Regions from separate parts of the Variovorax raffinosi genome, predicted to be linked through region 2. Evidence: riboswitches for the same ligand, from Rfam matches in the RefSeq annotation. Region 2 holds a riboswitch; the other holds the start of a gene.

Region 1 (15,940 bases), on a different contig from region 2:
CGTGGGCGTGGGGATGGCGCGGGTATCGACCGCGTAGAAGTTGCGGCCGGTCGGCAGCACGTCGGGGCGGCCGCGCGAGGGCGATCCGCTCGGGCCGGATGGCACGAAGCGGCCTTGCAGGGCACGGGAGAGTTGCAGCAGTTCTTGCGCGCCGCAGGCATCGAGCGCTGGTGCGAGGGTCTGTTCGATGCGCGCCATGACTGCAGCGGTCTGCGGCATGCCGGCGGGAATGCCTTCTTCGAGCAGACGTTGCGCCAGCAGCTCCAACCGCTCGCGCGTGTCGCCCTGATGCCGCCACGGATCGCTGCTGACCGATTGCAGCAGCGCGGGGCGCGCGCCCTGCCACGGCTTGGCGGCGTCGATGTCGAGCGGGTCGAAGCTGTCACCCGGCAGCAGGTCACGCGCCAGCGCGCCCAGCAACCCGGCATTCGCACCCGCGCCATCCGCCGCCGGATAGCGCGCGAGCGCCAGCAGCGTGTCGCGCCGCAAGCGCTCTTGCGGCGAGGCGCCGAACACATGCAAGCCGTCGCGGATCTGCGTTTCCTTCAGCTCGCACAGGTAGGCATCGACACGCGCCAGCACGGCATCGTCTTCGGCGCCGGGCATGTCCAATTCATCGACCAGATGCTGTGCCCGCACGGCCGCGAGGATCTGCGCGCGCAGCACCTTGGCGCGCCGCGCGTCGACCAGCAGCGCGTCGTAGTACTCATCGACCTGGCGTTCCAGATCCTGCATCGGGCCATGGTTTTCGGCCCGCGTGAGCGGCGGCATCAGGTGGTCGATGATCACCGCCTGCGTGCGGCGCTTGGCCTGCGCGCCTTCGCCCGGATCGTTGACGATGAAGGGATAAACGTTGGGCAACGGCCCGAGGATCGCATCGGGCCAGCAGGTCTGCGAAAGCGCGATGCTCTTGCCCGGCAGCCATTCGAGGTTGCCGTGCTTGCCCACATGCACCACCGCATCGATGGCGAAGGCATCGCGCAGCCAGAAGTAGAAGGCCAGGTAGCTGTGCGGCGGCACCAGCTCGGCGTCGTGGTAGCTCGCGTAGTCGGCGGCACCGAGCGTGCCCAGTGCGCGCGCCGGCTGGATGCCGACGAACACGCGGCCCAGCCGCAGCCCGGCGATCATGAAGCGGCCCTGCCTGACCATCGGGTCTTGCTCGGGCGCGCCCCAGCGAGCATCGATGGCGGCGGCCATGCCCTCGGGCAAGGCCGCGAGGCGGGTGCGGTAGTCGGCCAGCGCGTAGCTTTGCCACGCAGGGCGTGCGGCCCACTGCGCCGGATCGTTGGCGATGCCCTCCTGCAGCCTCTGCATCAACGCATCGCCATCGGCCGGCAATGCATCGGGCTCGCCGAGCGCATAGCCTTCGTCCTGCATGGCCTGCAGGATCGCGATGACCGAAGCCGGCGTATCGAGCCCCACGCCGCTGCCGATGCGCCCTTCGCTGCCGGGGTAGTTCGCCAGGATCAGCGCGACGCGCTTGTCGGCCGCAGCAACGCGGCGAAGGCGACACCAACGCCGCGCCAGCTCGGCCACGAAGGCAATGCGATCGGGCTCGGGCTGGTAGTTCACCACTTCGGTCTGCGTGAGTTCGCAGCGATGCGACAGGCCCTTGAAGCTCACGGCGCGCGTGATGATGCGGCCGTCCATCTCGGGCAAGGCGATCTGCATGGCGATGTCGCGCGGGCGCAAACCCTGGCTGTCGGCCAGCCAGTCTTCGCGGTTGCCGCCGCTCACGATCACCTGCAGCACCGGCGCGTCGCCGGCCAGTGCGATGGCCTCGCCTTCGTCGTTCTGCGCGCCCTGCCCCAGCGCGGCGAAGGCGGTGGTGTTGAGCACGAGCTGCACGTCATGCTCGCTGCACAGGCCGCGGAATGCGGACATGCACAGCGGGTCTTTCAGCGAATCGAGCGCGACGGGCAGCGGGTTCAGCCCTTCGGCGCTCAGCGCGGCCGCGAGCGCATCGAAGGCGACGGTGTTGCCCGACAGCAGGTGCGAGCGATAGAACACCAGCGCCACCACCGGCGCGCCCGCATGCCAGTCGGCGCGCAGGTCGTCGATGCCGGCCACCGAATGGGCCGCGTCGATGAGGCCGCGCGGCACATGCAGCGCCACCTGCGGCAGGCTGCGCGGCGGCAATGGCGCTTCGCCGTGCTTGAGGCCATGGAAAGCCACCGCGCGCAAGAACTGCATCGCATTGCCCGCGCCGCCGCTGCGCATGTACTGCCAGAGCTGGCGGCTCACTTCGCGCGGCGCGGTGCCGCGCGCGAGCAGGTCTTCGTCCTCCTGCAGGTCGCCCGAGAACATCGCGAGCTGCTGGCCCTTGCGCTTGGCCAGCTTCTCGAGCTGCTGCAAGCCATAGGCCCATGCCGACTCGGCCCCCAGGTGATCGACCACCACCACGCGCGCATGCTGCAGCACCTCGTCGACATACAGGTCGAGCGAGGCCGGCTGGCGCAGGTGCATGAGGTTGGCCAGCCGCAGCGACGGATAGCCGGGGTCGGTGGACGCCAGCGCCGTGCGCGCGGCGGCGAGCAGCGCGAGCGTGGTGTCGGCTGAGCTGAGCACCACGATGTCGCCCGGCGTCTGGTCGAGCCGGGTGACGACGCTGTCGTCTTCGACGAAGCGTCCGGGCTGGGTGCTCAGCAGGTGCATCGGGTCAGGCCGGAACGGCCGTCACGCCCTCCAGCGCCTGGCGCAGCACTGCCGCATCGAGGTCTTCGCCGATGAACACCAGGCGCGTGCGCTGCGCCTCGTCATCGCGCCAGCGGCGGTCGAAGTGGTGGTCGAAGCGGCGGCCCACGCCCTGCACCAAGAGGCGCATCGGCTTGCCGGGAATCGCGACGAAGCCCTTCACACGGTAGATGGCGTGCTGTTCGACCAGCTTGCCGAGCACGGAGAGAAGACTGTCGCGGTCCACTGCAGGCAGCTCGATCACGAGCGAGTCGAACTCGTCGTGGTCATGGTCTTCCTCGTGGTCGTGGTGGCTTTCGCGCAGATGGATGGTGGCTTCGGCCGCACGGCCCTGGCCCAGCAGCAGCGCCAGCGGCAGCTTGCCTTCGGTCGCTGCGACGATCTTCACTTCGGGCGGCAGCTCTTCGCGCACAAGGGCTTCGACACGGATGCGCGCGGCGTCGTCCATCAGGTCGGTCTTGTTGAGCACCACGAGGTCGGCGGCCGAGAGCTGGTCTTCGAACAGCTCGTGCAGCGGCGATTCATGGTCGAGGGTGGGATCGGCGCGGCGGGCTTCGTCCACCGCTTCGGGGTTCGCTGCGAACTGGCCCGCATCGGCAGCGGGCCCATCGACCACGGTGACCACCGAATCGACGGTGAAGATGTTGGCAATGTCCGGCCACTGGAAGGCCTGCACCAGCGGCTTGGGCAGCGCCAGACCCGAGGTCTCGATGATCACGGCATCGATGTCGCCGCGGCGCTCGGCCAGTTGCAGCATCACGGGCAAAAATTCTTCCTGCACGGTGCAGCAGACGCAGCCGTTGGCCAGCTCGTACAGCGCGCCTTCGCGCTCGTTGCCTTCATCGTCGCAGCCGATGCCGCAGCCACGAAGAATCTCGCCGTCGATGCCGAGTTCGCCGAACTCGTTGACGATCACCGCGATGCGGCGGCCTTCGGCGTTGCCGAGGATGTGGCGCAGCAGCGTGGTCTTGCCGCTGCCGAGGAAGCCCGTGACGATGGTGACGGGGATCTTGGCGTTGCTTGGGGTCATGGAATGGATTCTTTCAGGCGCCGATGGCCAGGAGACGGAAGAGCGGGAACCACGGGCCCGGCGGCCCGCCAGCGATCAGCACGAACGCGATCGCCGCAAGGCGATCGGGGTGCCCGCGAGAAAGTGAAGGTGGGCCCGGATCAGACGCTGCTGTACAAGCGGCGTTCGACAAAAGCCGTGCCCTGCAGGCGACGCCAGGCCTTGGCTGCCGCCAGCACACCCAGGTCGACCAGCGGCTCGACCAGCACGATGGTCATGTAGGCAGCGCCGAAGCTGGCGATCTGGCCGATGTTCTCAAGGCCGGTGCCGCGACCGTAGAGCGCCCAGAAGCCGACCCAGACCACGATGCCGCCCTGGTAGGCCACCGACAGCTTGAAAGCCTGCTGGTAGCTCAGGTCCACATAGGCCACGTCCCTGGGAATGATCCGCTGCGCCAGCGCGGCCGTCGCGAACAGGGGCACCAGCAAGGTGGTGACGTTCATGCCGTACTGCGGCAAGTCTTGCGGCTCGAAGAACAGGCTCTGGATCAGCAAGCCGCCCGCCAGGCCGATGGACGCGGGCGCCAGCCCGAACACCAGCAGCAGCGTCGTGCCAAGGATCAGGTGCACCTCTGACACACCCACGGGGTGATGCGGCAGCACTTCGAAGAAGCAGAACACCAGCGCCACGGCAATGGCCGAGCGCAACACCAGGGCGGCCGGGCCGTCTTTCATCAAGGTGTCGAAGGCCACCTTGCCCGTGTAGGCGAGCGCAGCCGCCGCGGTCGCGTAGCTGAGGAATATCTTGGATCCGTCGACGAGACCTGGTTCGATGTGCATCTGGCACCTCCTGAATTGCACCGCAGTGCGAAAGTTGATTGTTAGTTGATGGGCTTGCTCGCGCAAGCCCCGTCGGGAACGCCAGGGCGCGCGCCGCGCTCCCGCAACGAGGGTTTGCGCCGCAACCGGCGCCAGCCGATCACCACGCCGCTGGCCGAGGCCACGGCGCCGATGATCGACAGCAGCCACACCACGATGTCCCAGGCCGGCCGGTACTGGATGAGCCAGGGAAAGTCGAGGCTGTGCGCCGCATTGAAGAGCCAGCGGCGCAAGCGCGAATTGCTGTCGTTGCTGCCGGCCACCTGCCCGCTGGAAGGGTCGATGTAGATCCAGCTGCGCGCGGCGTCGTCGAATTCGAGGCGCCACACCGGCAGCACGCGCTCACGGTGGTGGCCGTACCAGTGGAAGTCTTCGCGCGTCTGCAGCGTCGCCTGCGTCACGGAGGCACCGGGGCGCAGGCGGGCGGCGGCGCGCACGATGTCGTCGCGGCCGATGGTGGCCGGGGCACCCGTTGCGGCGTCGACCACGCGCACACGTGCCTGCGCATCACGCAGTTGCAGCAACGGCCGGCCGTCGAACCACATGAGCAATGCCTCGCGCGGAGCAGCGGCGCCCTCGCCTGCCGGCAGCGACGCCGGCGGCCAGGGGAACGGTGACGACCCCGCGCCGGTGTAGCGCGCCATCGCCGCCGCATCGCCCGGACCGCGCTGGAACCAGCCGTTCGGGTTCATCGACAGCCAGCCGCTGATGATCCAGGTGAGCACGAAGAAACCGCCGATCAGCCCGGCGATGTGGTGCCAGGCCATCCACCCCTTGTAGGGCGTGACGGCGCCATTGCGAAAACGCCGTCGCAGGCGAACCCGCAGGATGCCGATGACGATGCCCGTCACCGCCGAGACGATGCAGGCCGCCGACAGCCACACGACCACCTCGTGCCACAGCGGCGGGTCGGCGCGCAGCGGCGTGAAGTAGATCCAGTGCGGCACCGAGCCCAGCCAGTTCCAGAAGCGCTCCGAACGCGTGGTGTCGCGCACCACTTCGCCGTTGCGCGAGGACACGTACAGCTCGGTGCCGGCCGCGTCGCCGACTTCGATGCGATGCAGCGGACGCAGCGGGTTCAGCCCTTGCGGCACGGTCCACTGGTCGCGCTCCAGCGTCTCGGCCCAATGCGCGCCGGGTTGGCCCGAGAAGCCACGGGCGATGACCTCGGCCTGCGCCGCATCGACCGCGCCGAGCGCATGGCCATTGCGCGCCGAGATGGTGTGCCTCCCACCGCGTGCATCGGTGATGCGCCAGACGAGTTCAGGCGCACTGCCGCCCTGCACTTCCAGCACCATGCGGCGCGGCGGTTGCACACGCGCGGCCGGGGGCAGCACTTCCAGCGCGGCGGATGGCGACACCACCGCCTGCTCGAAGCGCAAGGGCCCGAGGCCTGCCAGCCGTTCTTCGTCGGTGAGCGTGGGGTAGCCCACGTACATCATCACCACGCCCGAGACGAACCACATGACGAACAGCAGGCAGCCGCCGATGCCCAGCCACCGGTGCGTCCAGTAGAGGCAGTGGCGAAGCCGGGGCCAGGCGCGGCGCCATGCGGAGGTCATGCTCTTGCTCAGAAGTTGACCAGCGCCGACAGCTCGAACGAACGCGGCCGGCCCAGCAGCCACTGGTTGCCGCCGTTCGAGAACGACAACGGGTACTTGCGATTGCTCAGGTTGTAGGCGCGCAGCGCGAGCTTCGTCGACGGGTTCACCTGCCAGCTCACGCCGCCGTCGGCCACGGTGTAGGCGCCGATCTTGCGCGAGTTGGCCGTGTCGACCTGCCGCGAGCCCACGTAGCGCACGCCGAAGTCGGCTTCCCATTGCGGCAGGAAGCGCCAGTTCAGCCAGAGGTTTGCCGCCGATTCCGGTACGCCGGACGGCGTGTTGCCCGCGCGCGAGACCAGCGACTTGCCGACCACTTCGTTGAAGTCGTCATAACGCGCGCGCAGCCGGGCCACGTTGGCTTCGAGCCGCAGCGTCGAGGTCAGCGCCAGGTCGAGCGTGGCCTCGATGCCTTCGGACGACTGCTTGCCGATCTGCTGGGTCTTGCTCGGGTCGCTGGCGTCACGCGACAGCAGCTTGGTCTTTTCGATGCGGTAGGCGGCCACGGTCCAGGCGCCACGGCCCTCGGCCAGTTGGCGCTTGTAGCCCACCTCGACCTGCCGGCCGGTGCTCAGGTCGAACGGCACCTGCGTGGCCGAGGTGCTGATCAGCGAAGTCAGCGGATCGGCCGCGCGCGCCACCTGGGCATAGAACGACTGCGAGGCGTCGGGCGTGTACACCACGCCGAGGCGGCCGGTGGCGTACTCGAAGGTCTTGTCCAGCCGGCTCGACGGGTTCTGCTGGTCGACGCGCGACACCTTCGCGTGGTCCCAGCGCAGGCTGCCCACCACCGACCACTGTTCGTTGAAGGCCAGCTTGTCTTCGGTGAAGAAGGCGTAGGTGCTGGTCTTGGTCTTGTAGCGCGGCAGGTAGGCCACGGGCGACGCGTAGTAGCCGGGCTGGAACACGAAGGGGTTGACCACCGAGCGGCCGCCATAGGGCGTGTCGCTCGAACCCAGGAAGTCGATGCGGTTCATGTCGAAGCCCACCAGCACCTGGTTGGCCATGCCGAACAGCGAGTGCCGGAAGGTGGCGTCGGTGCGGTTGCCGATCTGCTCCTGGTCGTGGCCGATCTCCAGGTAGTCGCCACGCAAGACCTGGCGGGTGGTGGCGTTGAAGGTGTAGGTCTCGCTGTTGCGCCAGTGGCGCTTGCTCTCCAACCGGTAGAGCTGGTTGCGCACGGTGACCGCATCGTTCGGCGTCCACTGGGCGTCGAGCCGGGTCCACTTGTCGCGGTACTTCAGCTCCGCGTCGTCCGGGTTGTAGTTCTGGCGCAGCGTCTGGTCGTTCAGGCGCCCGTCGATCAGTGGCACGCCGTAGTAGCGCTGCGGCGACTGGCGACCCTCGTCGTGCGACAGCGTGAACTGCAGTTGCGGCGACACGTCCAGCCGCACGGCCGCGCCCACGGCCAGGCTCTCGGCCTCGCCGCGCGCCATGAAGCCGTTGGTCTTGCGATGGCTGATGTCGAAGCGGTACGAGAGCTTGTCGTTGATCGCACCGCCGCTGCCGAAGGCGACCTGTCGCGTGGCGTCGGAGCCGTACGCCACGAGCGCTTCGTTCTGGATCGGGCCGCGCGTGGGCTTCTTGGGCACGACGTTGATCGCGCCGCCGATGGCGCCTTCGCCGAACATCACCGAGGCCGCGCCGCGCAGCACCTCGATGCGGTCGACCGACCAGGTGTCGAACGGAAAGGTGACGGTGCCCGCGCCCGCGTACAGGCGCGTGCCGTCGAACAGTTGCATCACCGAACCGTGGCCCGAAAAGCCGCGCGCCGCCATCGACGTGCCGCCGTTGCCGGGGGCGGGCGAACCGGTGATGCCGGTGGCGCGGGTGGCCGCGTCGATCACCGAGACATCGCCGCGCGCGCGGATGGTGTCGCCGCTCAGCACTTCGATGCTGGCCGGCGTCTCCAGCGGCGTCAGGCCGAGGCGGCTGCCGGTGTGCGCGGGTTCGTCGATGGCCAGCGGCGTGTGCCGGCTGGCCTCGACCTGCACGGGGGTCAGGCTGTTACCGCCCGTGCCCGCCGTTTCTCCGCCCGTCTGCGCAAAGGCAGCAACCGGCCCGAAAGCCAGGCCCAGCCCCAGTGAAAGACCCGAAAGACGCGCCCATGGCAGTGGCGCGCCCGTGCGATCGCGCGCTGGCGATGCTTGACCCATTTGAATTCCCCTCCGACCTGCGTCCCCGCAGGCTCCTGACCGATCGAGGACGCGGGAAGAGCTGAGAACGGGCGGTGCCGGTGCACGCGAAGGCGGCGCAAACGGCAGGCCCGGACACGCACTCCCGCAGCGTCCGAAGGCGGTTGCGAAGGCCGGTATCCGGGCTCGCGGAGTGCTTCGATGCGCAAGAAAAAATGCGCACCGGAGCCGAAACCCTCGCCTTCCCACGCCGAAGCGCAGTGGCTGCACATGCCGAAAAAGAGGCACATGCGTGAGGGTTTCCAGATCCGCTGACCGTTGCGGGGGCAGCGCAGGAATGGCCGTGTCAGTGACGACGCGACGCACCTGCTTCCCGTTTAACCCCGAGACCCATGAATGGCATGCGGGGCACCTTCGAACCGTGGTGACCGGTGCAGTTAAGAAAAATTAACACACCGGAACCGCGGAATTATAGGTTTCGGACTGTTTCCAAGGTCCGCCGCCGGGGGCTCAGCGCGTTTTGCCGTCCGGCCCGAACAGCCGCCGCATCACCGCCACGCCCGCCACCAGCGCGTTCGAATAGGTGGCATAGGGCTCGAGAGCGGCTTCCAGCGGCATGTAGACGTGGGTGGTTTCGCCGGGCGTGTCGTCCACCGCTTCCATCAGGACCCAATAGAACTCGCCCTCCTCCAGTTCGTGGACGGTGAGTGCGATGTTTCTGGCGGAGGGCATGGCAAATGCAGGTGGAATCTCACTGTTGAATGAGCGAGCAACACACGCGGTTGACAGTTGCCGGACTTCTCCTACAGCGCTTGTGTGCAACGCGACCTAATGTTGTAGCCAGGGTCCTCATGGAAACCAGGAGGCAGCATGAAGCAGTTCATTCTTGAAACCCGCATGCGATCGAGCGTCGGCGGCGCTTTCTATCCGACCGGCTACTCGATGGTGATGTTCCCCAGCGCGGAAGACGCTGACCGCATCGGCCACCGCCTGATCGAAAAAGGCATGAGCGGCGACGAGGTCTATCTGCTTCCCGCGGAGACGGTGCTGGCCGAGATCACGCCGACCGTGAAGACCCACAGCGATCCCCTGCCCTCGCCCGGCACCGACGCGGCCACGGTACGCGAGTTCACCAAGCTGGCGCGCGACGGCCACACGGGCCTGCTGGTCAAGACCAAGGACGGCGCCACGGCCGAGCGGCTGATGGAACTGGTGCGAACCGTGCCCTATTCCATCGCCCAGCGTTATCGGCTGCTGGTCATCGAAGACCTCTGACTCTGAATCCGGGCCTCTGGGCCGGCGTGGGTCGTCAAGCCGCGTGGGCCGGCATGGCCATCGACACGGCCCGCTGCACCACGTCACGGGCCATCGCCTGGGCCAGTTCATGCTCGCCGAGGAAGACGGTGACGGAAGTGTCCTGCGTCAGCAACTGGGCTTCCTGCTCGTTGTGACTGCGGATCACGGTCTGGATCGTCGGGTTGAGCGTGCGCGCGGTCTCGATCATCTGGCGCACGTTCAGCGTGTCGGGCGTGGCGACCACGAGCACGCGGGCCCGCGCAACATGCGCCTGGATCAGCACCGCCGGATCGGCCGCGTCGCCCCACACCGCCGCAATGCCGCCTTCGCGCAGCTTTTCGACCAGCTCACGGTTCTGTTCGGCCACCACATAGGGAATGTCGTGCGCCTCGAGTTCGGCCGCGATGCGGCGCCCGACGCGGCCATAGCCGACCAGCACCACCTGCCGCGACAGGTACTTGGCCTCGGTGGTCATGGGCAGCTCGGCCAGCGGATCGTCGCGCGATTCAAGTCCACGCGCGAATGACGAATGCGCGTGCAGCCATTTCTGCATGGGCGCGATCAGGCTGAACCACAGCGGGTTGGTCGCGATGGAAATGAGTGCGCCCGCCAGCACCAGGCTTTGCCCCTCCACCGGCAACACGCCGAGCGACACGCCCAGGCCGGCCAGGATGAACGAGAACTCGCCGATCTGCGCCAGGCTCGCGCTCACCGTGAGCGCGGTGCCCAGCGGGTAGCGAAACACCAGCACCAGCGCGCAGGCCGCGATCGACTTGCCCAGCACGATCACCAGCACCACCGCCAGCACCTGCAGCGGCCGCTCGATCAGCACCGAGGGGTCGAACAGCATGCCGACCGACACGAAGAACAGCACGGCAAAAGCGTCGCGCAGCGGCAGCGACTCTTGCGCGGCGCGGTGGCTGAACTCCGACTCGCGCATCACCATGCCGGCGAAGAAGGCACCGAGCGCGAACGACACGCCGAACAGCGCCGCCGAGGCAAAGGCGATGCTCACTGCCGCAGCCACCACGCACAGCGTGAACAGCTCGCGCGAGCCGGTGCGCGTGACCTGCCAGAGGATCCAGGGGAAAACCCGCCGCCCGACCACCAGCATCAGCGCGACGAAGCCGCCGACCTGCAGCAGCGTGAGCCCGAGCGTCTGCCACAGCGGGGCCACCGCTTCGCCCGGCGCCGCGCCGTGGCCGCCCAGCGTGCTGGCCAGCGGCGGCATCAGCACGAGCACCAGCACCATCGCCAGGTCTTCGACCACGAGCCAGCCGACGGCGATGCGGCCGGTGAATGAATCCAGGATGCCCAGGCTTTCGAGCGCGCGCAGCAGCACGACGGTGCTTGCCACCGAGAGCGCGAGGCCGAACACCAGTGCCTCGCCCCAGGTCCAGCCCCACCACAGGGCGAGCGCTCCGCCGAGCAGCGTGGCGACCGCGATCTGCGCCAGCGCGCCGGGCAGCGCGATCTTGCGCACCGCCAGCAGGTCGTCGAGAGAAAAATGAAGGCCGACGCCGAACATGAGCAGCATCACGCCGATTTCGGCAAGCTGTGCGGCGATCTCGGCATCGGCCACGAAGCCCGGTGTGAAGGGGCCGATGATCACGCCCGCCAACAGGTAGCCCACCAGCGCCGGCAACCGCAACTTGGCTGCGAAGAAGCCGAACACGAGCGCCAGCCCGAGGCCAGCGGCGATCGTGTTGATGAGGGAAACGCTGTGGGGCATCGCCGCATTTTGCAGGAACGATGCCTACCCCTTCGTGTCAGCCGGCCATCCTTGTGATGTCGCCTTGTGCTGTGTTACTGGGCGCTTGGGGTCGGGGTCATTCGGGTTCATTCGGGGCGCGTGCGAATGACACCAGGAGCTCCCCTCCGCGAATGTCCCCCGCTTCGCTCCTCCTTTATTTCGCTGCGGGGAGCACCTGGTGTCATTCGCACAGGACGCGCTGCTGGTTTGCACCGATCAACCAGTGCTCTGAGCGCTCACGTCGATACGGGGCTCTTTTTCGCGAAATAAAGGAGGAGCGAAGCGGGGGACATTCGCGAAAAAGAGCACCGTGTCGGCGGGAGCGCAGCCCTGAACAGCAGCGCTCCCAAACGAACAGCGGTAGTCCTAACCGGCCATCTTCCCGGCGCGAGCCCCCTCAAGCACCTCAGGCTCCTGCGCCTCAATCCAGGTCTCGTTGTTGAGCCCCGCATGCAGCCGGTTCTCGTCCAGCTCGTTGGTCCACTTGGCGACCACGATGGTGGCCACGCCGTTGCCGATCAGGTTGGTCAACGCGCGCGCCTCCGACATGAAGCGGTCGATACCCAGGATCAGCGCCAGCCCCGCCACCGGCACATGCCCCACCGCAGAGAGCGTGGCCGCCAGCACGATGAAGCCGCTGCCCGTGACACCTGCCGCGCCCTTCGAGGTCAGCAGCAACACCGCCAGCAGCGTGATCTCCTGCACCAGCGTCATCGGCGTGTTGGTGGCCTGCGCGATGAACACCGCCGCCATCGTCAAATAGATCGAAGTGCCGTCGAGGTTGAACGAATAGCCCGTCGGAATCACCAGACCCACGCAGGTCTTGTTCGCGCCCAGGTTCTCCATCTTCTCCATCATGCGCGGCAGCACCGATTCGCTCGACGACGTGCCCAGCACGATCAGCAGCTCTTCCTTGATGTACTTGATGAACTTCCAGATGCTGAAGCCGTGAAAGCGCGCAATGAGCCCCAGCACCACGAAGATGAACAACAGGCAGGTCAGGTAGAACGTGCCCATCAGCTTGCCCAGCGAGAACAGGCTGCCCACGCCGTACTTGCCGATGGTGAAAGCCATCGCGCCGAAGGCACCGATGGGCGCCAGCTTCATGATGTAGTTGACGATGCCGAAGAGCACGTGCGAGCCCTTCTCGATCACGTCGAACACCAGCGTGCCGCGGCCGCCGAACTTGTGCAGCGCAAAGCCGAACAGCACCGCGATCAACAGCACCTGCAGGATCTCGCCCTTGGCGAAGGCATCGACCAGCGTGTTGGGAATGATGTTCAGGATGAAGTCGACCGTGCCCGTCATCTTGCCGGGGCCGGTGTACGAGGCCAGCGCCTTGGTGTCCAGCGTGGCCGGGTCGATGTTCATGCCCGCGCCGGGCTTGAGCACATTGACCAGCACCAGCCCGACCACCAGCGCGATGCTGCTGACGACCTCGAAGTACAGCAGCGCAAGACCGCCGGTCTTGCCCACCTTCTTCATGTCCTCCATGCCCGCGATGCCGACCACGACGGTGCAGAAGATGATCGGCGCAATGATCATCTTGATCAGCTTGATGAAGCCGTCGCCCAGCGGCTTCATGGCCTCCCCGATCGCGGGATAGAAGTGGCCCAGCAGCACGCCGATGATCACCGCGGTGATCACCTGCACGTAGAGGGATCGGTACAGAGGGAGCTTTTTGGCGGATGTACTTGTTGTGTTTTCCATGGTGCCTCCGAAGGGTTCGGAACTTTAGGATGCGACCGGCCGACTTTTCATTGGTAGAAGCCACATCCGCGAACAAAAAAACCCGCCGAGGCGGGTTTTTTAATCAGGTGCAGGTCAGCATGCTCAGTGCATGTGAAGGCCGCCGTTGACCGAGAAGTCGGCCCCCGTCGAGTAGCCGCCTTCGTCGGTCGCCAGCCACGCGATGATCGAAGCAATCTCGCTCGGCTCGCCCAGTCGCTTGACCGGGATGGTGGCCACGATCTTGTCGAGCACTTCCTGGCGGATGGCCTTGACCATGTCGGTGCCGATGTAGCCCGGGCTCACGGTGTTGACCGTCACGCCCTTGGCCGCCAGCTCCTGCGCCAGCGCCATCGTGAAGCCGTGCATGCCGGCCTTGGCCGCCGAGTAGTTGGTCTGGCCCGCCTGGCCCTTGGCGCCGTTGACCGAGCTGATGTTGATGATGCGGCCCCAACCCTTTTCCACCATGTCGCCCACCACCTGCTTGGTGACGTTGAACATGCTGTTGAGGTTGGTCTCGATCACCGCGCTCCAGTCCTCGGGCGTCATCTTGAGGAACATGCGGTCGCGCGTGATGCCGGCGTTGTTGACCAGCACGTCGATCGGGCCATGCGCTGCCTTGGCGGCGGAAAAGGCCTCGACGGTGGATTGCCAGTCGCCGACATTGCCGACGGAGGCGTGGAACTCGAAGCCTTCGGCTTTCTGTTCGGCGAGCCACTTGGCATGGTCGCGTGTAGGACCGCAACCGGCGATCACGGTGAACCCGTCGTTGTGCAGACGTTGGCAGATGGCTGTTCCGATGCCACCCATGCCTCCGGTGACATATGCAACTTTCTTGCTCATGAAATTTCCTTGATGTGTACTTGGCAAAAGCCTGAACGGCCGCCTTCACTCTAGCCATTTTCACGCCATCGAACTCTGAGGAAAACACTGAGCCAAGCTTGCAACCAGCTGTCACGAAGACGTGGCGCGGCGCTCGCCTCTATGCTTTGGCCTGTACGCACTTGCACAGACCTCACCACCAAGGAGTTCAAAAGTATGAATTTCGGGATCATCGTATTTCCCGATGTCGAGGAACTCGACTTCGTCGGCCCCTGGGAAATGCTCACCATGTGGAGCAAGCTGGCGGCGGGGCCCGCCAACTGCCTGATCGTCGCCGAGAAGCGCGAGCCGGTGGTCTGTGCCAAGGGCTTGTCCATCAACCCGCACGTGTCTTTCGCCGACTGCCCGCCGCTCGACTACCTGCTGGTGCCGGGTGGCATGGGCACGCGCCGCGAGGTGGACAACCCCGAGATGGTGCGCTTTTTGGCCGCGCAAGCGCCGGGCTGCAAGGCGCTGCTGTCGGTGTGCACCGGCGCCTTCGTGCTGCATGCGGCCGGCCTGCTCTCTGGCAAGACCGCGACCACGCATTGGGGATCGCTCGACCGCCTGCGCGCGCTGCGCGACGTGAAGGTGGTCGAGCAGCGCTTCGTGCAGGACGGCGATGTCTGGACATCGGCCGGCGTGTCGGCCGGCACCGACCTGATGCTGGCCTTCATTGCCCACACCGCCGGCGAGGAAGCCGCCGCCAAGGTGCAGTTGCAGGCCGAGTACTACCCGGCGGACACGATCTACGGCAGCACGGCCAGCCATGAACGGGCGCCGGCCTATCTGCGGCGGCCCGTCAAGCGCCCCGGAACGCCATGAGCGCTGCTGCGCCCAACCTCGAACCGCTTGCCGTGCTCGCTGCCCGCGTCGGCGCCACGCTGCGCGAGCGGCGCCAGACGGTGGCGGTCGCCGAATCGTCGGCCGGCGGCCTCGTGTCGGCGGCGCTGCTGGCCATACCGGGCGCGTCGGCGTTCTTCCTGGGCGGCGCGGTCGTCTATTCGCGGCGCGCCGGCAAGGCGCTGCTGGGGCTTACGCGTGAGGACATGGGGGACATGCGCGGCGAAACCGAGCCCTATGCCCGCTTCATCGCCGCCAGGATGCGCGACAGCCATCGCGCGACATGGGGCATCTGCGAAAGCGGCGCGGCCGGACCGTCGGGCAGCCCGTATGGCGATGCGCCAGGGCATGTATGCGTGGCCGTCGCCGGTGCGATCACAGTCAGCCGGACGATCGAGACGGGCGATACAGACCGCCCGGCGAACATGGAAGTGTTCGCACGGCAGTTGCTCAGGCTGTTCGACGAAACGCTGCAGGCCCCCGAGGCAGCGACAGCCAGCATCAACCAGCCTTAGCGCGCCCTGCCGTCTTCTTTGCGCTCTCGGCGCGCGGGGCATTGGCACCTGCCGAGGCAGCGCCCGCGCTGTTCACCTGATCGACCCACAGCAGGGTGTCGACATACGCCATGAACCGGTTCAGGTACTCGGGCGACAGGTCGCGCATCAGCGTGAGCGACCGGTGCACGAGGTGGTGCGAGTTGAGCGGGCCGGCGTTCTCCGGCACCTTGGCCAGCGACTGCGTCACCCGTCGCTCGGCGCTGAGCCTTGACCACGTGTTCCTGAAATACCTGAGCGTCTTCTGTTCGCCGGAGGGCGTGAGGCTGGCCACCGCATCGCCGGGCGCCGGGCCGTCCCCGTGGGCCGACACGCGGCCGATGTGATCGACGAGTTCCGCGAGCGCGCCGCGTTGAGGCTGTGCGTCCTGCCGCGCTGCGGCTGCCTGCGGTGCCACGGAACCATCAACGCCCTCAGCCCTTGCGATGCCTTCACCATAGGCCACGAGCAACCGGGCCAGCTTGTCATCCAGGATGCGCCGCGCATCGCCTTGCTGATCGGACGTGCGCCGGGCCAGCGCCTCGATGAAACGAAAGCGCACAGGGTCGACGCGGTGATCGCCACGCGCGCGCCATGCATCAAGCATCG
Region 2 (15,940 bases):
GCAGGCACCAGCGGTGTCTCGCAGCTCGAATAGTGGAAGGTGTGGCCGCGCAGGGTGTGGCTGCCGAGCGTGAGCTGCTGCGGCCCGAGGCCGGCCAGACGCTTTTGCATCGTCACCCGGCCCGGCAGCAGGCTCCAGAGCCGATGGACGTCCGGCGGGCGCGTCGCGTCGGCGGCGTGCGTGGCCAGTTCGTCGAACAGCGCCATCATGCCGCCGCATTCGGCCCAGATCGGCTTGCCTGCCGCGGCGTGGTCTGCCAATGCGTCGCGCATCTGCGTCGCTTCGGCCAGCGCTGCGGCATGCAGCTCGGGGTAGCCGCCGGGCAACCAGACGGCATCGCAGGCCGGCAGGGCATCGCCTGCGAGCGGGGAGAAAAAGGAAAGCCGCGCGCCGAGTGCCGTCAGCACGTCGAGGTTCGCGGGGTAGATGAACGAGAAGGCCGCATCGCGCGCAATAGCGATGGTGCGACCGGCCAGCAAAGGCGGCACCGGCGCATCCGATGCCGACGCGTCGGCTTCAAAGCGAACCTGCGGCAATTGCGCAACCGGCATCTGGCCCAGCGGCGTTGTGGCCAGCACATCGGCTGCCGCATCGAGCCGCGCCATCGCGTCACCGAGTTCGGCCGCCAGGACCAGGCCCAGGTGCCGTTCCGGCAAAGAGAACGCCGGGTCGCGCGGCAAGGCGCCCAGCCATTGCGAAGGCTCGCGCAAGGCGTCTTTCAGCATGCCCGCATGGCGTTCGCTGGCCACGCGATTGGCCAGCACGCCGGCCCACGGCAAGCCGGGGCGAAAGTTCTGCAGGCCGAAGGCCAGTGCGCCGAAGGTGCCGGCCATGGCGCCCGCGTCGATCACCGCCAGCACCGGCAGGCCGAAGCGCTCGGCCAGATCGGCCGCGCTGGGCGTGCCGTCGAACAGGCCCATCACGCCTTCGACGATCAACAGGTCGCATTCGGCCGCCGCGGCACGCAGGCGCGCGCGGCAATCGGCCTCGCCGGTCATCCACAGATCGAGCGAATGCACCGGTGCACCGGTGGCCAGCGCCAGCCAGTGCGGATCGAGAAAATCGGGCCCGCACTTGAAGGCCCGCACACGCCGGCCCTGGCGCGCATGCAGCCGCGCGAGCGCGGCTGCGACGGTCGTCTTGCCCTGCCCCGAGGCAGGAGCCGCCACCAGCAGCGCGGCGCAGGTGGGGGCCGCGGCGCGGTCGGCGTCGCTTCGTTGTTGCGAAAGTTGGCTTATTGCGGCGTCCACTTGAGACCGACGTACGCGGTGCGGCCGGCGGTGGCATACAGCCGCGCGTACTGGTAGTCCTTGTTGCCCACATTGTCGACGCGCGCGATCAGGTTGAGGTCGCGCGTGATCTGCGTGCTGGCCGACAGGTTCAGCAGGGTGTAGCCGCCGAGCGCGGTGGTGTTGGCTGCGTCGTCATAACGCTTGCTGGAGGTTTGCACTTCCGCACCCAGCGTCCAGCCGGCGATGCGCCAGTCGGCGCCGAGGGTGGCATGGCGCTGGGCACGGCGGGCCAGCAGGTTGTTGGTGGCAAGGTCGCGCGGGTCCTGGTAGTCGAGCGAGGCGCGCAGGGTCACGTCGCCAATGCGATGGCCGCCCGACAGCGTGACGCCCTGGTAGCGGGCGCGCGCCGTGCTGGCGTAGCAGCCGAAGGACGACGCGCAACCCTTGGCGCTGCCGTCGAACACGATCAGGTTCTGCACCCGGTTGTTGTAGACGACGATGCCTGCGGTGGTGGCGCCCTCGGTGTACTGCAGACCCAGTTCGACGTTGCGGCTCGACTCGGGCTTCAGGCTCGCAAGGCCGTACTCGCTGAAGCGCTGGTACAGCGTGGGCACGCGGAAGGCGGTGCCGGCCGACACGGTGGCGCGCAGCGTGGAGGTGATGGCATAGCCGTAGGCGGCGCTGCCGGTGGTCTTGCCGCCGAACTCGCTGTCCTTGTCGTGGCGCACATGCAGTTGCAGCGAATGCGGGCCCTGCACGAAGCCGTAGCCGAGCGCGATGCCGTCCTGCGAACGGTCACGCGACAGGAGCTTGGCCGTGTTGGTGGCGGCCGGGTTCACCAGCCCGTCTTCCCGGCGTTCGAGCGTGGCCGTCACCAGGTGGGGGCCGAAGCGGAACTCGTTCTGGAACAGGTAGCCGCGCAGATGGGTCTCGGTGCGGTAGTACGAGGGGTCGGTCTCGTAGGTCGAGCGCGAATCGGTCACCTGCACGCGGGTGCTGTAGATCTCGTTCCACTTGGCGGACCAGGTCAGGGCAGCGGTGCGCAAGGTGTTGCTGGACAGGTCGTCCTTGAACAGGAACGGCAGCTTGGTCCTGTAGCTGGTCGTCGTGTCGTAGCCCGCCAGGATGGCGCTGGACAACACCGAAGCCTCGATGCGCTGGTCGGGCGTGATCTGGTAGCCCAGCTTCACGTTGCCCGAGTTGCTGCGATAGCCGTCGCGGTCGGGGCTGGTGTAGCCGTCCTTGGACAGCACGCGCTTGGACGCCGGCTGGACATTGAAGCCCTTGCTCTCTTCATGCGCCACGCCGAGCGAATAGTCGAAGGCGCCCGACTTGCCGCTCAGGCCTGCTTCGAGCTTGCGCAGGTCGTTGCTGCCGATGCCCACGCCCACGTAGGGCGACACGCCTTCTTCGCCGCGCTTGGTGAAGAGCTGGATCACGCCGCCGATGGCGTCGGAGCCGTATACCGCCGCAGCCGGGCCGCGCAGCACTTCGATGCGGTCGATCTGGGCGAGCGGAATGCCTTCCCAGCCGGCACCGCCGGTCGATTGCGAGTCGATGCGCACGCCGTCGATGTACACGGCCGTGAAGCGGGTTTCGGCACCGCGAACGAAGACGCTGGTGCTGTTGCCCACGCCGCCGTTGCGCATGATCTCGATGCCCGGCTGGCGCGCCAGCAGGTCGGCCACGCCGGTCGCGCCGCTGCGCTCGATGGTCTGGCGGTCGATGACGGACACGTCGCCCACGATCTCCGACAGCGCCTGCGGCGTGCGGTTGGCCGTGACCACGGTTTCGCCGAGCGTCGGCGCTTCCTGGGCATACGCGAGGCCGCCGAAGGCCGAAGCGAGCGCGAGCGGCAGGCACGCAAGGTGGCTGCGGCGCACAGGGGCGTGGCCGCGAGAAAAAGAAACGCAGGAAATCATGAGTTGAGCCGAACGAACGTCAATGCCCCTTGCCGGCCTCCCCGCCGGCGCCTGGGCGCCATGGCTGCTTCATGCATCGATGATGTGATTCATCGTCATGCATGCGGCAGCCGCCTCGTTGGCCGGTATCCGGGCTGGCAGAACGGCCCCTCGCCGCCTTCCCAGACGCCTGTTTCAGGGCGCCCAGTGGCTGGATGGAGAGGGGTTGGCGCCTTGCGGCGCCGTCTGCTTGACCGTTGCGGGGGCAGCGCAGGTGGCTTGGGCCTTGGGTCCCGAGTTCGGGGGCTTCCACTCCTGCTTCCCGTTGAACTGCGCCGTGTGAACCACGCCGCGAGCACCAACGGGCAGGATTTTAGGCGCTGCCACCGGCTCTTTAAGTCGAAAGTTGCGCCCCGCTAACATCGACGCCCATGGACTGTTGCGTTTTGAAGACCATGAACCGGGCGTCGGCATGATGCGGCCGGCCTCGCTTTTCCTGAATCTTCGTTCGGCGCTGCAGCGGCTCTTCGGTGTCTCGGGCTGGCAGTCGATGCTGCTGTGGTCCATCGTGGCCGGGCTGCTCGGCGCACTGGCAACCGAGCTTTTTCGTGCCGCGCTCTATGCCTTCGAGCATCTGGTGCTTGGCCCCGGCGAAGGCCTGGTGGCGATGGCGCGCCATCTGCCGTGGTGGGCGCGCATCGCCTGCCCCACCCTCGGCGGGCTGGTGGCCGGCGGGCTGCTGGTGCTGGCCAAACGCGTGACGGTGCAAAGCGCCACTTCCGACTACATGGAAGCCATCGTGCTCGGCGACGGGCGCATTCCGGTCGCGCAGACGCTGGTGCGCAGCGCGTCGTCGCTGGTGAGCATCGGCAGCGGCGGCTCCATCGGGCGCGAAGGCTCGATGGTGCAGCTCGCGGCGCTGGCCGCTTCGCTGTTGGGCCGGGTGTTCCGCTTTCCGGTCGAACGGCTGCGGCTGCTGGTGGCCTGCGGCGCGGCGGCGGGGTTGACTGCCGCCTACAACGCACCGATTGCGGGTGCCTTCTTCGTCGCCGAGATCGTGCTGGGCTCCATCGCGATGGAAAGCGTGGGGCCGATCATCATTGCGTCGGTGGTCGCCAACGTGGCCATGCGCGCGCTGCCGGGCTACCAGCCGCCCTACCTGATGCCGGTGTTTCCCGAGATCCACGGCACCGAGGTCGTGCTGTTCGCCTTGCTGGGCGTGCTGCTGGGTTTTGCGTCGGTCGGCTTCCTGCGCGCGCTGCATGGCAGCCGCGCGTTGTTCGCAAAGTTGCCGATCGCGCTGCCCTGGCGGCTGGCCTTGGGCGGGCTGATCATGGGTGTGATTTCAGTGCCGCTGCCCGAGGTCTGGGGCAACGGCTACAGCGTGGTCAATGCCGTGCTGCACTCGCCATGGCCCTGGACGCTGATCGCGATGGTGCTTGCGGCCAAGGCCGTCGCCACGCTGGCCACGGCCGGCTCGGGCGCGGTGGGCGGCGTGTTCACGCCCGCGCTGTTCTTCGGCTGCATGATCGGCGCGCTGTTCGGCGTGGGTGTGCACGCGTTGTGGCCGGCGGCAAGCTCGGCCCCGTTCGCTTACGCCATCGTCGGCATGGGTGCCTTTCTGGCGGGCGCCACGCAGGCGCCGCTGATGGCGATCCTGATGATCTTCGAGATGACGCTGAGCTACCAGGTGATGCTGCCGCTGATGGCCGCCAGCGTGATCGCGTACTTTGTGGCGCGCTCGGCCAACGCCGGCTCGATGTACGAGATCACGCTGCACCGCAATGCACAGCGCGATGCGCAATTGCGCCTGCGCGGGCTGCACATGCGCGACCTGGTGCAGCCGGCCGAAACCGTGGTCGGCCCGAACGCCGACCGCGAGGCCATGAGCCGGATCTTTTTGCAGCACCCGGTGAAGTACCTCTACGTGGTCGATGCCGACAACCGCTACCTCGGCGTGGTGCCGCTGGCCGCGCTGGGCACGGCGCCGACTGAAACGACGGCGGCCGAGTTGCTCTCGCAGGCCATCCAGCCGATCACGGCCGACACCAGCCTCGGCGAAGCCTTGCAGCGCTTCCTGGAGCATCGCGGCGAGCGGCTGCCGGTGATCGAAAGCATCGATCAGCCGGTGCTGCTGGGCGTGGCCGCGAAGAGCGCGCTGCTCGCCACCTACGTGCGGCTGAGCGAGTAGCGCGCTGTACTGCGGCCCGGCTTACTTGGCGGGGCGCACCGCCATCACCTCGATCTCGACCAGGTAGGCCGGATTGGCGAGCGCCGCCACCTGCATGGCCGAGCGCACCGGCAGCCGGGGCTGCGCGGTGGTGCCGAAGAACTGGGTGTAACCCTCCATGAAGCCGGCGAAGTCCATCTTGTTGTCCTTGGCCGGATCGCCCACCAGGAACACCTGCATCTTCACCACGTCGCCCATCGTCAGGCCCAGGCCCGTGAGGCTTTTCTCGATGGCCTTGAGCACGCCGACGGTCTGGCCCTTGGTGTCGCCGCCGTAGGCCGCGGCACTGTTCTTGGGCGCGGTCGCGTCCTGCAGCGGTGGCACCTGGCCCGAGAGGTAGACGTTGGTGAACGAGGATGGAATTTCCACCGCCGCCGAGATCGGAAAGGACGAATTCGGAATGCGGTGGCGAATGATCTCGTCGGCTGCGTTGGCGGCACCGGTGCCGGCTGCGAACAGGGCGGCGACAAGCGCCAGCTTCTTCGTGATGGAGGTCATGGTCATGTGTGTTGTCTCTCTACAGGGATGAAAGGAAGGATCTGCCGGATATGGGAGCCAGGTCAAGGCCGCAGCTTCTTGACGCTCTCCGCCGCGATGGCGTCGGGGTACTGGTTGCCGAAATGGGTGCGCGCATAGCCGACCACCGAAGCGATCTGTTCGTCGCTCAGCATCTTGCCGAAGGCGGGCATGCCCTTCTGGCCGTTGATCACCACATAGAGTGGGTATTCGGGGCTCGCGAGCCGGGGGTTGGAAGACAGCGCCGGGTAGGCCCCTGCCCCCTTCGCGCCCTGCCCTTGCGCCATGTGGCAGCCCTGGCAGGTGGCGCGATAGATCGATTCGCCCGAGCTTTCCTGGAAGCGGGGCCCGACTGAGAACGCGGGCTCGGGCGACTGCGCGAATGCCGACGGGCCGGCCACCGAGGCCAGCGCCCCGAACGAAAGGCCGAGCAGCGCGCGCTTGAAGGTCTTGATGTCGTGGTTCATGGTTGGTGTGTCCTTCATTCGGCGGTCAAGCCACGGCGCGGGCATGCAGCCGCTGGATGGCGTCGAGCGACGAGAGCAGTGCGCCCTCTTGCCAGGCTGGAATGTAGGAAGCGTGTTCGCCGGCCAACGCGATGCGGCCGTCGACCTGGCACAGGTTCTTGTAGTGCTTCTGCCGCGTCTCGTCGGTCCACATGCCGTAGCAGCCGTGCGTGCCGGGCACACGGTGCCAGCCGACCGAGATGCCGTTGTCGAACTCGCGCGCGTACTGCGGGTGCAGCTGCGTGCCGTACTCGACCGCACGGCGCACGCGCTCCTCGGGCGCCATGGCGGTGAATTCATAGGAGTTCGGGCCGTCGAACACATAGGCGCCAAGCACCACCGACTTGCCCTTGGCGCCGTAGCGCGTCGAGGGGTACGAGATGCGCGAGATCGGCAAATCGGTGTAGCTGATGCCGCCGTAGATGTGCTCGTCTTCTTCCCAGAAGCGGCGCTTGAACTGCAGGCCCACCTTGACCGATGCGCCGTAGGGCACGGCGTTGATGGCCTCCTGCATCGGGGCGCTGACCTGGATGTCGATCTGGCTCAGCACCGACAGCGGGATGGTGCACAGGCACCAGTCGGCCTTGGCCTGCGTGACCGCACCGCCCTTGGACGCGTCGGTGTAGGTGACCGTGACGCCGCGGTCGTTCTGCTCGATCTTCGTGACCTTGGCGCCGTAGCGGATCAGGCTGCCGACTTCTTTCTGGAACGCCTTGGCGATCATGTCCATGCCGCCCACGGGTTGGAAGATCGCGCTCTGGAATTCGTAGTCCTGTCCGCTGGCGATGTAGCGCCAGAGATTCGATTGCAGCAGGTCGCTCATGTCGAGCGGCTTCGACGGCTTGGCCAGCGGCATCAGGCCGCCGCCCGCATCGACTTCGTAGCCTCGGCGGTCGCTGCTGATGGGGCCTTCGCGATAGCGGAACTGCGTGTCGAGCGCGCCCCAGCGGCGCAGGCCTTCGAGCAGTTTTTCCTTGTCTTCCTTCGTCAGTGCCGCATCGAGGCTGCCTTGCGAGGTGGCCTTGCCGAGCAGCTCGGCCACATAGCCCTGGTAGTCGGCCTGCACATGGCGGTACTGCTGCGGCTTGCCACCGTAGGCCTTGCTCGAATGCACCAGCGCGTTGTAGTTGACCTGCACGAATGGCTCCAGCGCCACGCCCAGGCGCTTGCAGTAGCCGAGCACCGCATGGTGGTGATAGGGAATGCGCCACGGCCCCGGATTGAAGTACTCGCCCTTGGCAAAGCCGCACTGCTGCACCGCGCCGCCGAGTTCGGTGAAGGTATCGCCACCGCGCAGCGTCCAGCAGCGGCCACCCGCGCGGTTGCTGAATTCGAGGACCTTGACCGAGTAGCCCGCGTTGCGCAGCTCGAGCGCGGCGGCCATGCCGGCCAGGCCCGCACCAAGAACCAGCACCGACGCACCCTTCCTTGCGCCGTCGAGCTTCGGTGGCCCGTTGTAGTTGGACTCGGCGGCAAAGCCCAGCGAGGTCATCGCCTGGTACATCGCGCCGCCTCCGGCGGTCTTGCCGATGAGGGAGAGCAGGTCGCGCCGACTGAATAAAGTGTTGTTCTTCGTGGTCATTGACAGGCTATGGGAGTTTGAAAGGCAACTGGAAGGCAGCAGAATCCATGCCAAGCCCAAGGGTGAATCGACATTCACCCAAGCACCGCGCGCACCATCGGCGGCACCGCATTCCCGGGAAACTACAATCGCCAACCATGCCCGCCTCCAGCCCCATCGATCAGATCGCCGAGCGTGTTGAACGACTGCTTGTGCGTCATGAAGAGGTGCAGCGCACCAATGCGTTGTTGCAGGAACAAGTCGATGCGCTCACGCGCGAACGCGATGCCCTGAAATCGCGGCTTGCCGCGGCCCGCACGCGCCTGGACGCCCTGCTCGAGCGGCTGCCGGCCGAACCCCCATCCCAAGATTCCCCCGCATGAAGCAGATAGAAGTACAGATCATGGGCCAGAGCTATTTGCTCGGCTGTCCCGACGGCGGCGAGCCGCAGCTGCGCGATGCCGTCGAACGGGTGGACGCGGCCATGTGCAAGATCCGCGATGCGGGCAAGGTCAAGGCGCGCGACCGCATCGCGGTGCTCGCCTCACTGAACCTGGCGTTCGATCTCGCGGCGCAGCAGGCCGCAGCAGCGGCCGCTCCGGCACCGGCGCCCGCGTCCACGGCGGCAACGCAAGCCGGCGAAACCGACCCGAAAGCCGCGCAGCTCATTCAACGACTCGATCAGGCATTGGCCGGCGATGGGCATTTGCTCTGAATACGTCCGACCGACATATACAAGGCGTAAAATCCACCCTGTCTGCAGACGTGTCGGGCTTAATATTTCCTTGTTCCAATGCTCTCCGGAGCCGGGCTTGGTACATCGCTTGACGGGCGTGATCATCTCGCGTTAGATGAACCCGAAGTCTTGCTGCCCTCGCCCACCTGAACCCTGGTTCAGGATGCGGGTCCGGCACACCATCTGCAGACACCTTTTTCCGCCACGGCCCCCTGCCTCACCGCACGGGGCCGTTGCTTTTTGAAGAGCCCTCCCCCGTGAACCTTGCCGCCCTGCTCGACCCCTTGTTGATCGCCGAACTCGCCGTGCTCGGCCTTGGCACCGGTTTTCTTGCGGGCCTGCTGGGCATCGGCGGCGGCATGCTGATGGTGCCGTTCATCACGATCATCATGGGCCAGCGCGGCGTGCCGGCCGATCTTGCGGTGAAGATGGCCATCGCAACTTCGATGGCCACGATCATCTTCACGTCGATATCGAGCGTGCGCGCGCACCACAAGCGCGGCGCGGTGCGCTGGGACATCGTGCAGCGCCTGGCACCCGGCATCGTGATCGGCAGCCTCGCGGGCAGCCTGGGCGTGTTCGCGCTGCTCAAGGGCACGGCGCTGGCCATCTTCTTCGCGCTGTTCGTGGGCTTCTCGGCCACGCAGATGTTTCTCGACAAGAAGCCCAAGCCCACGCGCCAGATGCCGGGCACGGGCGGCCAGCTTGCGGCGGGCGGCGCCATCGGCTTCATCTCGGGCCTGGTCGGCGCGGGTGGGGGCTTCATCAGCGTGCCCTTCATGACCTGGTGCAACGTGGCCATTCACAACGCGGTGGCCACCAGCGCGGCGCTGGGCTTTCCGATTGCGGTGGCCAACGTGCTCGGCTACGTCATCAGCGGCCAGTCGGTCCAGGGCCTGCCGGCTGGCTCCTTCGGCTACATCTGGCTGCCCGCGCTGGCGGTGATTGCCGCCTGCAGCGTGTTCACCGCGCCACTGGGCGCGAAGGCCGCGCACAGCCTGCCCGTGAAAAAGCTCAAGCGCGTGTTCGCGAGCATCCTCTATGTGCTGGCCGCCTACATGCTCTGGAAGGGCCTGCACGGCTGATCCAAAGCCCTTGTCGCCCAGGTGCGACTCGTGGTCTCCCACAGGACCCAGGCGTATAAGGATTTCATGAAAATCCTTATCGCCGTCGATGGCAGCGCCTACACGCGCAAGGCGCTCGATTACCTCGTCACCCACCGCGCGATGTTCGTGGACGGGCATCAGCTCGTGGTGGTGCATGTGTGCACCGGCGTCTCGGCCAATGTGGCCCGTCACCTCAGCAAGGAGGTGGTCGCGGGCTACTACGCCGAGGAAAGCGCCAAGGTGCTCGACCCGGTGAAGGCGCTCTTCGCCGAAAAGGGCCTGAGCAACTACACGATCGACTCGCGCCACGGCCATGCGGCCGAAGAAATCCTGAAGGCCGCGAGCGACGCGCAGGCCGAACTGATGGTGCTCGGCACCCATGGCCACGGCATCTTCGGGCGTGCGCTGATGGGTTCGGTTTCCACCAAGGTGCTTTCCGAAACCGACATCACGGTGCTGCTGGTCCAGTAGCAACAAGCGCCCGGCTACTGCACCCGCTGCTGCCGCCACTCGCGCGGCGAGCAGCCGAAGCGCTCGCGGAACGCGCGGCTGAAATGCGCCGCATCGTTGAAGCCGCGTCCATACGCGATCTCCCCCACCGGCTTGCCCGCAAGACGCGGCTCCAGCAGGTCGCGGCTGCAGGCTTCGAGCCTGCGTTCCCAGATGTACTGCGCGGGCGTCAGCGGCTCGCTCTTGAAGACGCGATGCACATGGCTCGCCGACCCCCCGAGCGACGCCGCGATGCTGCCCACCGACAGCGAGGGATCGGCCAGTTGTTCGTCGATGCACCGCTTCACGCGCGCGAGGTGGTACGCCGTGAGGTTGCTGAGCGATGGCGCGCGCGCCGCAGGCAGCGTCTGCAGGCCCGCCACGAGGATGCTCTGCACGCCGTTGGCGACGGCCAGCGCCGATGCCGGCTGCAACGTGTCGATGTCTTCGCGCAGCGTGCGGATCATGCCGAGCAACAGATGCCCCGCGCCTTCCTTGCCCGACACCGTGGTGGCCGTCAGTGCCTCGGTGTCGCGCAGCTCGCTGCGCAGGCGCTCGCCGGGCAGCTTGAGCACGATCTGCTCGAACCTGTCGTCGAACAGCAGCTCGTAGGGCCGCGTGCTGTCGTACAGCGCGAAGTCGCCGGCCGAGAGCACCGCGTCGCGCCCGTCCTGCCGCACCACGCCCTGCCCCTGCGCCTGGATGCTCACGAGGAAATAGTCGTCGCCCGAGCGCGCGATGTGCCCCCTCGTGCGCATGACTTTCTGGGCGCCCGACTTGACCACCGACACGTCCAGGCTCGGCAGCGAGTGCTGGCGGATGCTGCCTTCAAAGCGGCCGATGTCGTCCGGCCGCACCGGGTCGCACCCGAGCTGCACATAGACGTTGCAGATCATGTCGGTCCAGTAGGCCAGGCGCTGGTCGCGCGCCACGGCATCGGTGCTGAGCAACTGGTTCATGGGGTTCCCCGGAAAGCGCGCGTGCAACGCTGGAACAAGAACGCCGCCAGTTCGGATCAAGGCGTTCCGCGGCGGCGAATCTACGCTTCAAGCAACCCGCATGCCACCGCGCAAACCCGCGTCGGGGTGTGCGAAGTTGTTTCATCCATCCACCACATCGAGAGGCCCGCCATGCCCACCACCGTTCACCCCAAGCTCCGCGTTGCCGCCGTGCAGGCCGCGCCCGTGTTCCTCGACCTCGACGGCACCATCGACAAGACCATCGACCTCATGGCCCAGGCGGCGGGCCAGGGCGTGAAGCTCATCGCCTTTCCCGAGACCTGGGTGCCCGGCTACCCTTGGTGGATCTGGCTGGATTCGCCCGCCTGGGGCATGCAGTTCGTGCAGCGCTACCACGACAACTCGCTGGTGGTCGGCTCGGCGGAGTTCGACCGCATCAAGGAGGCTGCGCGCAAGCACCGGATCTGGGTGTCGCTCGGCTACAGCGAGAAGGCCGCGGGCAGCCTCTACATCGCGCAGGCGCTCATCGACGACCAGGGCAACACCGCGCAGACGCGCCGCAAGCTCAAGCCCACGCACGTGGAGCGCACCGTGTTCGGCGAAGGCGACGGCTCCGATCTCGCGGTGGTCGAGACGGCCATCGGCAATGTCGGCTCGCTCTCGTGCTGGGAGCACCTGCAGCCGCTCAGCAAGTACGCGATGTATGCGCAGAACGAGCAGATCCACTGCGGCGCATGGCCCAGCTTCTCGCTCTACCGCGGCGCGGCCTACGCGCTCGGGCCGGAGGTCAACAACGCGGCGAGCCAGATCTACGCGGCCGAGGGCCAGTGCTTCGTAATCGCGCCATGCGCCACCGTCTCGCAGGCGATGAGCGAGCTGATGTGCACCGATCCCGGCAAGCAGCAGATGCTGCGCACCGGCGGCGGCTACGCGCGCATCTACGCACCCGACGGCTCGCCGCTCGGCACGCCGCTGGCCGAAGACCAGGAAGGCCTGGTGATCGCCGACATCGACCTGGGCATGATCTCGCTCGCCAAGGCGGCGGCGGACCCGAGCGGCCACTACTCGCGGCCCGACGTCACACAGCTTCTGCTGAACAAGACACGCCGCGAGCCCGTGGTGCTGCAACGCACGGCCGAGCCCGAGAGCGGCGCGCCGGAAGCCGTGGCCGCGGGCACCGAGCCGCGCCTGCAGCTCGCCGCCTGACCGCCCGGAGCCCTGCCATGGAATCCGCCATCGCCGAGCACCTGAAATGCCCCCGCACGCGGCACCGCCGCGTCGAGGACGACTACACGCCGCCCTACCCCGTCTGGTCGGCCCGCGCGCCCACCTCGGTGACGCAGGTGGTGATGGGCTATTTCGGCGTGCAGTCGCGCGGCCCCGAGATGCAGGGCCGCGCCTGCGCCGCGCTGATGAAGATCGCGCGCGACTTCGCGCTGCCCGACGGCCCGGGCCACCACGACCTGACGCACCACGTGGATGCCGACGGCTTCGACAACATGATCGCCATCGCCTACTGGCACGACGCCGCGGCCTTCGCGCGCTGGAGCGCCACGCCCGCCGTCGATGCATGGTGGCGCTCCGACGAGCGGCTGAACGACGGCCTCGGCTACTTCCGCGAAATCGCCTCGCCTCGCGTCGAGCACTTCGAGACCATGTTCAACACGCCGGACCGCTTCGAGGGCGTCGGCGTCGTCATGGGCGCAGTCAGCGGCGAGCTGCAGGAGCACGGCTACTGGGGGTCGATGCGCGACCGCATTCCGCTTTCGCAGACCGATGCGCTGTCGCCCTCGGGCACGCGCGCCGTGGTGGCCGGCACGCCAGCGCCGGGCCAGCGCGTGCGCATCGCGGGCCACGAGAACATCGCGATGATCCGCTCCGGCCAGGAATGGACCGACACCACCGGCCAGGAACGCACGCTCTACCTCGAAGACATGGAACCGGTGCTGCGCGAAGGCATGGAGTTCCTGCGCGACCAGGGCTTGGGCATCGGCTGCTACAGCAACCGCTACATGCACCACCTCGACGCCAAGGGCGCGCCGCTGCAGAAGTCCTTCGGCCTGAGCTACTGGCGCTCGCTGGCCGACATGGAGCGCTGGGCCGAGTCGCACCCCACGCACGTCGCGATCTTCGGCAGCTTCATGCGCTACGTGCAGGCGCTGAATTTCCAGCTGCAGCTGCGCGTGTACCACGAGGTGTCGGTACTCAAGGCCGACGAGCAGGGCTACGAATACATCAACTGCCACGCGCGAAGCGGGCTCATGAACGGGCTGGCTTCGACATAGGAGAAATTCCACGCGCGGGATTGCCTTAGGATTCGCCCCCTGTTTCTCAAGGCCGCAAGGCAAGGACCCGACCATGTGGAGCGAACTCGAAAGCCTCGTCGAAGCCTCGATGCAGGAATGGCAAGTGCCCGGCCTCGCGCTGGCGGTGATACAGGACGGCGAGGTGGTGCTGCAGAAGGGCTACGGCGTGCGCGACACCGACACCGGCCTGCCCATGACCACCGACACGCAGTTCCTGCTGTGCTCGATCACCAAGTCGTTCACCGCGGCCGGCCTGGGCCTGCTGGTCGACGAACGCAAGCTCGACTGGGACCGCCCGGTGCGCGAGGTGATCCCCGAGTTCCGCCTGTACGACGCGGTGGCAACCGGACTGCTCACGGTGCGCGACCTGCTGTGCCACCACAGCGGCCTCCCGCGCCACGACTGGATCCACATGCCCGGCGACCTGAGCAACGCGCAGATGCTCGCGGCACTCAGGCATCTCGCGCCGAACAAGGAGCTACGCGACACCTTCCAGTACTCGAACCTGGGCTACCTCGTCGCGGGAATGATCACCGAGCGGATCAGCGGCCAGAGCTACGAAGAATTCACCACCGAGCGCCTGATGAGACCGCTGGGCTTCAACCACTTCGGCTTCTCCATCGAGGCGCTGGATGCCGCCGAAGACGGTGCGCGCCCGCATGCGATGGACGGCGATGCGCGCTACCGTACGCCGCTGTCGCCCATTCGCGCAACGCCCGCCGGCGGCATCAATACGTCGGTTGCCGACCTGGCGAAATGGGCGCGCTTTCTGATCGACGGCAAGGCGGACGGACGGCAGTTGCTCTCGGCGAAGTCGCTGCGCGAAATGACGACACCGCGCGTGCACATGGGCCGCTCCGAACATGCCGAGATCGGCGATTCGCACTACGGCCTGGGCCTCTTCTGCGAGCAATACCGCGGCGAACGCACGATCGCGCATTCGGGCTCCTGGGCCGGCTGGAGCACGCTCATGACGATGCTGCCCGAACGCCGCGCGGGCGTGGTGGTGCTGACGAACCGCGCACCGGGTGGCGCCACGCCCATCCTCACCTTCGCGGCGCTCGACCGCCTCTGCGGCCGCGAACCCGTCGACTGGTTCGGCAGGCTCGCACCCAAGCGCAGGCAGGCGGTCGAGCAGATCAAGCTCGACAAGAAGACCCGAGCGGAGGTGCGCCACGGCGACACGCTGCCCAGCCACGCGCTGGACGACTATGCGGGCGATTACGAACACCCGGCCTATGGGCGCATCCGCATCGACAGGGAAGCGGATGGCCTCGCGTGGCGCTGGCGTGGCATTGCGGAGAAGCTCGCGCATCGCCACTACGACGTCTTCGTCACCCCCGACCGGCCGACGCTGATGCATCCCAGCGACCACACCGTCACCTTCCGCTACGACCGGCACGGCCATATCGACCGCCTCGAAATCCCGTTCGAGCAGATGGTGGACGACATCGTGTTCCGCCGCGTCGCGGCCGGCGACGTGCTGGACCCCGCGTTCCGCCGGTTGTGTGCCGGCGACTACCTGCACGCCGGCCGCGTGATCGAGATCCGTCTCGACGCCCAGGGCGAACTCGCCATGACGATCCCGGGCCAGCCGACCTACCGCCTGCTTCCGGCCGATGGACGCCGGTTCAAAGTCGATACCCTGGAAGGCTTCGGCGTGGAGTTTCGCCGGGCGTCCCCGGATGCGGTGGACGCGCTGATCTTTCACGAGCCGCGCATCACTGCCATCGCGCCGAGGGTGGCCGGCACCTAGCCGGGAGGCTGCCCCCTATCGGCTCTTGGTGCAGAGCACGCGGCGCACCATGTCGTCGGCACTGCAGGCGTACCTGCCGCCCGGCGCGGTGGCCTGCCACTTGACGCTGGTGGCGCCCCGGTCGATGTTGCTCACCGTGACCTGCTCGGGCGTCACGTTGCCACCGATGGCCCGCGCCGTTTCGCGCTGCAGGTTGTCGCCGGTGCTCGCGCATCCCACGCAGACGAGCGCCGCTGCAATCGCGGCGCCTGAAAGACGGGAAAGTGCCGGCTTGCCGAATGGTCTGGTCATCATCTTCTTGCCCTCCTGGTTGACGGATTGCTGTGGTCGCGCTCGCGGGGCAGCGACGAAGTCATCGCAGCCCGCGTTCCGCGGTGGCCGTCCACGAGCGCACCTGAGCTTCGTACTCGCCCGGCCCCCATTTCTTGGAGGCGTTGAAATCGGACCCCACATAGTCGTTGCCGGCGCAGATCGGCAGCTTCTGCAGCTGGCATTGCCCCTTGCCGCTTTCGCGCACGCAGGCCGCCATGGCCTGGCGCACGGCTTGGCGCGGATCGGTGTCGACACCCTTGTAGGGGCGGTTCTGACGATCGAACGCAAAGCCCTGGCACGTGTCCTTGAAGAAACCGAGCGAGCGGCATG

The links. A riboswitch is a leader RNA that binds a small molecule or an ion and turns the genes downstream of it on or off. The one in region 2 is predicted to bind cobalamin.
Region 1: linked by a shared signal. The riboswitch ahead of ACSFB7_RS03130 (TonB-dependent receptor) and the one ahead of ACSFB7_RS12865 (TonB-dependent receptor domain-containing protein) in region 2 are both predicted to bind cobalamin.

The regions. Positions count from the first base shown of each region.
Region 1 is NZ_JBPJZR010000001.1:658,333-674,272, forward strand. Features, by position in the region: gene cobN (cobaltochelatase subunit CobN) at 1-2,655, opposite strand, end outside; gene cobW (cobalamin biosynthesis protein CobW) at 2,660-3,724, opposite strand; gene ACSFB7_RS03120 (energy-coupling factor ABC transporter permease) at 3,865-4,542, opposite strand; gene ACSFB7_RS03125 (PepSY domain-containing protein) at 4,584-6,143, opposite strand; gene ACSFB7_RS03130 (TonB-dependent receptor) at 6,152-8,338, opposite strand; cobalamin riboswitch at 8,472-8,747, opposite strand; gene ACSFB7_RS03135 (hypothetical protein) at 8,828-9,049, opposite strand; gene ACSFB7_RS03140 (hypothetical protein) at 9,188-9,592, shown strand; gene ACSFB7_RS03145 (cation:proton antiporter domain-containing protein) at 9,627-11,345, opposite strand; gene ACSFB7_RS03150 (dicarboxylate/amino acid:cation symporter) at 11,733-13,076, opposite strand; gene phbB (acetoacetyl-CoA reductase) at 13,200-13,937, opposite strand; gene ACSFB7_RS03160 (DJ-1/PfpI family protein) at 14,133-14,780, shown strand; gene ACSFB7_RS03165 (CinA family protein) at 14,777-15,313, shown strand; gene ACSFB7_RS03170 (DUF2894 domain-containing protein) at 15,300-15,940, opposite strand, start outside.
Region 2 is NZ_JBPJZR010000003.1:371,325-387,264, forward strand. Features, by position in the region: gene ACSFB7_RS12860 (cobyrinic acid a,c-diamide synthase CobB) at 1-1,250, opposite strand, end outside; gene ACSFB7_RS12865 (TonB-dependent receptor domain-containing protein) at 1,235-3,154, opposite strand; cobalamin riboswitch at 3,258-3,511, opposite strand; gene ACSFB7_RS12870 (ClcB-like voltage-gated chloride channel protein) at 3,606-5,324, shown strand; gene ACSFB7_RS12875 (RidA family protein) at 5,346-5,867, opposite strand; gene ACSFB7_RS12880 (c-type cytochrome) at 5,924-6,346, opposite strand; gene ACSFB7_RS12885 (flavin monoamine oxidase family protein) at 6,372-7,967, opposite strand; gene ACSFB7_RS12890 (DUF904 domain-containing protein) at 8,105-8,329, shown strand; gene ACSFB7_RS12895 (cell division protein ZapA) at 8,326-8,661, shown strand; gene ACSFB7_RS12900 (sulfite exporter TauE/SafE family protein) at 8,940-9,767, shown strand; gene ACSFB7_RS12905 (universal stress protein) at 9,834-10,259, shown strand; gene ACSFB7_RS12910 (AraC-like ligand-binding domain-containing protein) at 10,274-11,236, opposite strand; gene ACSFB7_RS12915 (carbon-nitrogen hydrolase family protein) at 11,408-12,442, shown strand; gene ACSFB7_RS12920 (phenylacetaldoxime dehydratase family protein) at 12,460-13,521, shown strand; gene ACSFB7_RS12925 (serine hydrolase) at 13,595-15,298, shown strand; gene ACSFB7_RS12930 (hypothetical protein) at 15,314-15,592, opposite strand; gene ACSFB7_RS12935 (DUF4189 domain-containing protein) at 15,651-15,940, opposite strand, start outside.